Regions from separate parts of the Sinorhizobium sp. RAC02 genome, predicted to be linked through region 3. Evidence: predicted binding sites of a transcription regulator. Region 3 holds the regulator's gene; each other region holds the start of a gene.
What was found. The regulator LexA, encoded in region 3, represses DNA repair genes until DNA is damaged. The targets are predictions, from matches to a motif close to TGTTCNNNNTGTGTTCNG.
Positions count from the first base shown of each region.

Region 1: the regulator LexA is predicted to act here: its motif matches at 1,579-1,596, upstream of BSY16_RS14070 (YifB family Mg chelatase-like AAA ATPase).
Region 2: the regulator LexA is predicted to act here: its motif matches at 898-915, upstream of BSY16_RS20545 (ImuA family protein).

Region 1 covers NZ_CP016450.1:2,926,023-2,928,288, forward strand. The annotation lists gene BSY16_RS14070 (YifB family Mg chelatase-like AAA ATPase) at 1-1,450, opposite strand, end outside; gene gshB (glutathione synthase) at 1,753-2,266, opposite strand, start outside.
Region 2 covers NZ_CP016451.1:137,607-139,872, reverse strand. The annotation lists gene BSY16_RS20550 (Y-family DNA polymerase) at 1-173, opposite strand, end outside; gene BSY16_RS20545 (ImuA family protein) at 94-849, opposite strand; gene BSY16_RS20540 (hypothetical protein) at 1,057-1,317, shown strand; gene BSY16_RS20535 (SOS response-associated peptidase) at 1,399-2,076, shown strand; gene dinB (DNA polymerase IV) at 2,154-2,266, shown strand, end outside.
Region 3 covers NZ_CP016450.1:1,273,860-1,276,125, forward strand. The annotation lists gene BSY16_RS06040 (ComEC/Rec2 family competence protein) at 1-714, shown strand, start outside; gene lexA (transcriptional repressor LexA) at 815-1,537, opposite strand; tRNA gene BSY16_RS06050 (tRNA-Lys) at 1,838-1,913, opposite strand; gene BSY16_RS06055 (cytochrome c biogenesis CcdA family protein) at 2,140-2,266, shown strand, end outside.

The sequences.
Region 1 (2,266 bases), 1.7 Mb from region 3:
GGTCGAGATCGGCAAGCGTGCGGGCGACCTTCAGAACGCGATGGTAGCCGCGGGCGGAAAACCGCATTTTCTCCGCGGCGTCGCGGAGCAGCTGGAGGCCGGCGGGATCGGGCTCCGCAACCTTTTCGACGAGTGACGTCGAGGCGCGGGCATTGCTCGTTACCGAGGCCATGCCGAGACGGGCGAAACGATCGACCTGCAAGGCCCGGGCATGGGCGACGCGGCGGGCGACGGTCTCGCTGGGCTCGGCGGCCATCGGGCGGATGAGATCCGAGGCGGAGACGGCCGGCACGTCGATGCGGATGTCGATGCGGTCCATCAGCGGGCCGGAGACGCGCGCCTGATAATCGCTCATGCAGCGCGGTCCGCGAACACAGCTGCGGCCCGGCTCGCCCGCCATGCCGCAGCGGCACGGGTTCATAGCCGCGACGAGCTGGACGGCAGCCGGGTAGCTCACCCGGTGATTGGCGCGCGCGATGATGCATTCCCCGGTCTCGAGCGGCTGGCGCAGCGCATCGAGCGCCTGCGGCGAGAATTCGGGCAGTTCGTCAAGGAAGAGCACGCCATTGTGGGCGAGGGAAACCTCGCCGGGCCGGGCACGCGCGCCACCACCGACAAGCGCCGCCATGGTGGCCGAATGGTGCGGCGTGCGGAACGGGCGGCGATCCGACAGCCGGCCGCCGGACAGCTGGCCGGCAATGGAGTGGATCATCGAAACTTCAAGCAGCTCGGTCGGCGTGAGCGGCGGCAGGATGGCGGCAAGGCGAGAAGCCAGCATGGATTTTCCCGAGCCCGGCGGGCCGACCATCAGGAGATTGTGGCTGCCAGCCGCGGCGACCTCCAAGGCCCGCTTGGCGCTTTCCTGGCCCCGGATATCCGCGAGATCAGGCAGGTCCGTCGCCGACGCGCGGATCGCCGGCGTGGGGCGCGACAGGACCTGGGTGCCCTTGAAATGGTTGGCGAGCGCAATGAGGCTCCTTGGCGCCAGGATGTCGAGCCCACCGCCGGCCCAGGCAGCTTCCGCACCGTTTTCCGCCGGGCAGATCAGCCCCTTGCCGAGCGCATTCGCCCCCATCGCAGCGGGCAAGGCACCGGCAACCGGTGCGATCGTGCCGTCGAGATTGAGTTCACCGATGACGACATAGCCTTCCACCGCATCGCCCGGCACAGCGCCGAGCGCCATCATCAGGCCGAGCGCAATGGCGAGATCGTAGTGGCTGCCTTCCTTGGGAAGATCGGCGGGCGCGAGATTGACAGTCACCCGCTTCGGCGGCAGCGACAGACCGGAGGCGTGCAGGGCGGCCTGCACCCGCTCGCGGCTTTCGGCGACCGCCTTGTCGGCCAAGCCGACGATCTGCATGCCCACCTTGCCGGGCGCCACCATGACCTGCACATCGACGGGCACGCCCTCGATGCCCTGAAACGCAATCGTACTGACCCGTGCGACCATGACTGCCCCCGCTCGTCCCGCAGCGCTGCGCGCCGGTCATGACGCGCAAAGAGCACCGCAACACGTTTTTGCCGAAAACGATCCCTGCAACCGCCCCTGGGTTGCAGGTGTAAATCTGACATGAAATGCGGAATGAAACAAGAACAATCGTAGAACTTGCGGGAGGATTTTCCGCGTGCCGGTTGTGGCCGGTTGCCTTTGCGGAACGAAGGCGGGACGTTCGCGAACGGACCGTCCCGGAGAGGCCGTTCTACCCGGAAAACGCGGCGGATTTCCCGCCGCGCTCCCGCGGGGAAGAGGCCTTAGCGCTTCTTCTCGATAGCATCCCAGAGCAGGGCTGCAATGTCGGCGCCGCCGAATTTCTTGACCTCGCGGATGCCGGTGGGCGACGTCACGTTGATCTCGGTCATATAGTCACCGATGACGTCGATGCCAACGAGCAGGAAGCCGCGTTCGCGCAGCGACGAGCCGATGCGGGCGCAGATTTCCTTTTCGCGCGCCGTCAGTTCCGTCGGCTCCGGGCGGCCACCGGCATGCATGTTGGACCGGGCATCATGCTCGGCCGGCACACGGTTGATCGCACCGACCGGCTCGCCGTCGACGAGGATGATGCGCTTGTCGCCCTTGCGCACGTCCGGCAGGTATTGCTGGGCGATGAAGGGCTCGCGGAACATCTGGCCGAACATTTCGAGCAGCGACGAGAGGTTGCGGTCGTCCTTGGTCGAATGGAAGACGCCGGCGCCGCCATTGCCGTAGAGCGGCTTCAGGATCATGTCGCCCATTTCGTCCCGGAAGCGGCGGATTTCGCCGGCGTCG
Region 2 (2,266 bases), on a different replicon from region 3:
ATGCCGATGCGGACGCCGGCCTTGAAGGCCGCAGCGTCGACTGCGGCCACGGTGCGTTTTGATCCACTGCGAGAAACAACCACAACAGGTGTTTCAGCCGAAATTCTGGGATCGGCGCGCCTGATCCTGTCCGTCGCGAGCGTGGGGAGAAAGACTGATACGACCCGTGGCATCGCAGGCACCTATTTCAAATTCTGCGGCTTCTCCCGCCCTTGCTCTGATCAATTCCGCCAGCCACCGCGCCCGCCCGATGCCCGACACGGGAAGCGGTTCGGAAGGCAGGACGCTGATGCGCCATCGTGTCGTGGCCGCCGTCGGCTGCCCGAAATCAGCCGCCTCTGTCGGGCGCCGCCATCGCCGAAGCGCAATCCCGATTGTTCCTGAAGCCTCGGCCGCCAGCTGCAGGCGCCGTGAGGCGGTCATGGGCAGGCGCACAAGCTCGGCAACGACGGCGCCAAGCCCGCCAAAACGCAGGCCCTCTTCGAAATTCGTGAGCACGTCCTCTTCCCGGTCGGCCTCGACATAGATCACCCGATCATGGTGAAGCCCCGCCTGTGCCAATGCCGGCGCAAACAGATCCGGCCGTGTCAGGCACCACAGGATGTCGCCCTTCGTGCGCGCGACGATCCCGGCGACGAACAGAGCGGCGGCCGCGCCATGCACGGCATCGGCGCCACCGCCGGCCACCTCGTGCAAGGCGCCGCAGGCCAGCCCGCCACCGGGAAGCTTTGCATCGATCTCAGCTATTTCGAACGACAGCACCTCGCCCTTGCGCGCAACTCCGCCTTCAAGCCGCCGGATGCGGTCCTGAAGCTCGGAAATGACGGGGTTGGCGGCAGTGATTGGCATCGGTTTCCTACGTCAAGGGTGCATTTGCATAGCCAAAAAAAGCTGATATGTTCTGTTTTTGTTCTTTAAACAGCGATGAGTCAACGGGCAAGAATCGGGTGGACTGCAGCCAGCATCACGAGACGGCTTTTGATCGATCGATTCATCAAGCAGATTCAATTCGATGCTGAATGTGATGAAAAATATCGTAGATGAGAAAATAGAAATATGCCCGGTTTGCTGACGCTTAGAGATTTCAAGGGACCGGTGATTACCGTCGAATGCAAACCGTGCGTGCAACGGGGCGAGCTTGATCGCAAGGCGCTGGTGAAACAGTTCGGCGCCAGCATGCGTTTTGTGGATCTGCGCCGTCGCATGGCGATGGGATGCGACAAGATGCATTGTCCTGACGGACAGGATAGATGCCGGACGGGATTTCCCTGTTTGCTGGAGGCGGCCTTGGTTTTTGAGCCGCAAAAGCCCAGGTGATCGCTGGAGCTTTCAAAGCTTGATTGCGTTCCGAAAGGGTCGGAAACTTCGCCTTGACACGCATTGGATAGGAGGACGGCAATGTGTAATCTCTACAACGTGACGACCACGCGTGACGCGGTTCTGAAATTTACAAAGGCGTTCCGGGATCGAGCCGGCTGGAATGAAGCCTCCTTCGATGTTTATCCAGGCTATCAGGCACCGATTGTCCGCGTCGCCGATGACGGACAGCGCGAGATTGCCCGGGCGACCTGGGGAATGCCGTCGCCGCCGGCTTATGTCAAAAACTACGATCCGGGCGTCACCAATATCCGCAATGTAAACTCCCCACATTGGCGCCGCTGGCTTGGGCCTACCAGCCGCTGCGTGGTTCCGTTCACGTCTTTTGCCGAGCCTGACCCAGCCAGCAAGGTGGAGGGCGGACGCGTGCCGAACGCTTGGTTCGCCGGCAACGAAGAGCGACCGCTGATGTTTTTCGCGGGCTTCTGGACTCCGTGGAAGGGCGTGCGGAAGGTCAGGGATGGCGAGCAGGAATACGAGCTGTTTGGATTTCTGACGACCTCGCCGAATGAGATTGTCTCTCCCATCCATCAAAAGGCCATGCCCTCCATCCTGACCACGCCTGAGGAAGTGGAGACCTGGCTGACAGCACCGTGGGATGAAGCCCGCCACCTACAGCGTCCGCTCCCGGGCAACATGCTGGTGATCGTTCCGCCACAGGCCAAACCGAAGCCGGACGAGGAAGGTCTGTTGCTTTGATCACCAGCACAGAGCACGACCAGAGCAGTCAGATGCCTGTTCACCAAATGCCGACTTATCCTGTGGAAACTGACGTCATGGGTAGTGTGCAACCCGTGCGCAAAATCATCCATGTGGATATGGACGCATTTTATGCGTCGGTCGAGCAGCGAGACAACCCGGCGCTACGCGGTAAACCATTGGCGGTCGG
Region 3 (2,266 bases):
ACCCGACTGCGCCATGCCGGCACGCTTCTCGTCGTCGTCGGAATCCTTGTCGCCTGCTGGCCCGCTGGAGGCACAAGGCCGGAGATTCTCGTGTCGGAAGATGGCCGCCTGGTCGCCATTCTGCGTGGCGAGAAAGCAGCGACCAACCGCGCACGGCCACCGGATTTCATCTATGCGCAATGGCGGCGCGCCCTTCGCCTCGAAACACTGCTGAAACCCGAGCTACGCAAGACGAGCGGCCTGACAGTCAACATCGAGAAGGAGGACCCTGCCACTACGGCCAGGCAGAAACGACCCCGCCGCGAAGCCGACCGACAGAAGGCCAAGGCGGCCATGGCCGCAGCATTCGATACAGCCCGCACTCACGACAGCTTCATCTGCGAGACAAAAGCCTTCTGTGCCGCCATTTCCCCCAGCGGTTGGCGCATCGTGGCGCTGGAGGACCTCGCCTTCCTCGGTACGGCCTGCGACGGTGCAGACCTCGTCATCGTGCCCGTCGCAATCCGTTTGGAAGCTTGCCGTTCAGGTGCACGCCTCATCACGGTTCGCCATCTGAGGCAAACCGGCGCCCTGGAAATCCAGCCGGCGGCCGATCCCGCAAACTCTGCCCTCTCCGACGCCCTTTTCACCCCGGCTGTTGAAACGCTTCATCGCCCCTGGTCACGACACCGCACCTATGATTGGCGTAGTGGTACCTATGAAGCGAGCGGATGACAGCGCGTCGTGATCTCTCAAGTTCACTCCCCAAGCCTTGGTTTCTCGATGTTTTGCAGGCGTTATTGCTAAACCGCCGCACGCGTTTACGCGACACGCTTTAATGGTAGCGGCGAATAAGCCCGACGAGCTTGCCCTGAATCTTGACGCGGTCCGGTCCGAAAATACGGGTTTCATAGGCCGGATTGGCGGCCTCAAGCGCGATGGATGCGCCCTTGCGGCGGAAGCGCTTCAGCGTCGCTTCCTCGTCATCGACCAGCGCCACGACGATTTCACCGGGATTGGCAGTGTTCGCATTGCGAATGATGACGGTGTCACCGTCGAGGATGCCGGCCTCGATCATCGAATCGCCCTTGACCTCCAGCGCATAATGCTCCCCGCCACCGATCATTTCGGCCGGCACGGTGATTTCATGGGTATTGTTCTGGATCGCCGAGATGGGCACACCCGCGGCGATGCGTCCCATGACCGGCACGGAAACGGAGGAGGGCATGTCTGCCTGGCTCGACGTCCGCTGGGGCGGAGCGGCCGGCACCGGCTGCTTGCCAAGGCTTCCTTCGATGACCGATGGGGAGAAACCGCGCCGCGGCTGAAGGCTGGGCGAATAGGCCTCCGGAAGTTTGATCACTTCTAGGGCGCGGGCGCGGTTTGGCAATCGCCGGATGAAGCCACGCTCTTCAAGCGCCGTGATGAGCCGGTGAATACCCGATTTCGAGGCGAGATCCAGAGCATCCTTCATTTCATCGAACGACGGCGGTATGCCGGATTCCTTCATCCGTTCATGGATGAACAAGAGAAGTTCCTGTTGCTTACGTGTCAACATCGCCGTCCACCCCAGAATCGCGAAACAAATATAGAACATACACTATCTGTTCCATATGTGTTCTGCAAGAGGCCCGCACCTACAGAAGCGTTATGACAGGCAGTGCGCTGAGTAATTGAACGCCTTCGGCGCTTCTTGCCCTTTGTTCTCGGCCGCGGAAGGCGACGCCACAACCTAGCGCATCTCTTGCGAAATGCGAGCCGGTCGAAGCCTTGGTCTTCGCGGGATTACTTGGGACTTTTTTCACCCCATGCGGCAGGCTCGAAAATACTGCAAAAGCCTGGGGGTCAAGGGTTCGAGTGGTGAGCGCGCAGGGATTCGAACCCTGGACCTACTGATTAAAAGTCAGTTGCTCTACCGGCTGAGCTACACGCTCCCAGGCGGTGCGAAGACGCCCCGCGGAAGTGCGCGGAACATAGGCAGGAGGATTTGCCGGGTCAACCCGGAAAATGCGATGAAAAACAGCTTTTGCTGCATTTTGCCGCGTTCTCCAAAAGGTGATTGGCAGGAGAGGGCTTCGGCCGATACTAGGAAGCGCAAATGAAGGAGCGGGCGGGGCGTTTTCGGGCCCGAACCGCTTTCCCGCCGTCGCGGAGTAGCCAGTGTCGATTGCCGATATTTCTCTTCTAAGTGCGCTGCTTGCCGGAGCGCTGTCGTTTCTGTCGCCCTGCGTGCTGCCGCTCGTGCCGCCCTATCTCTGTTATATGGCGGGCATTTCCGTGGATCAGT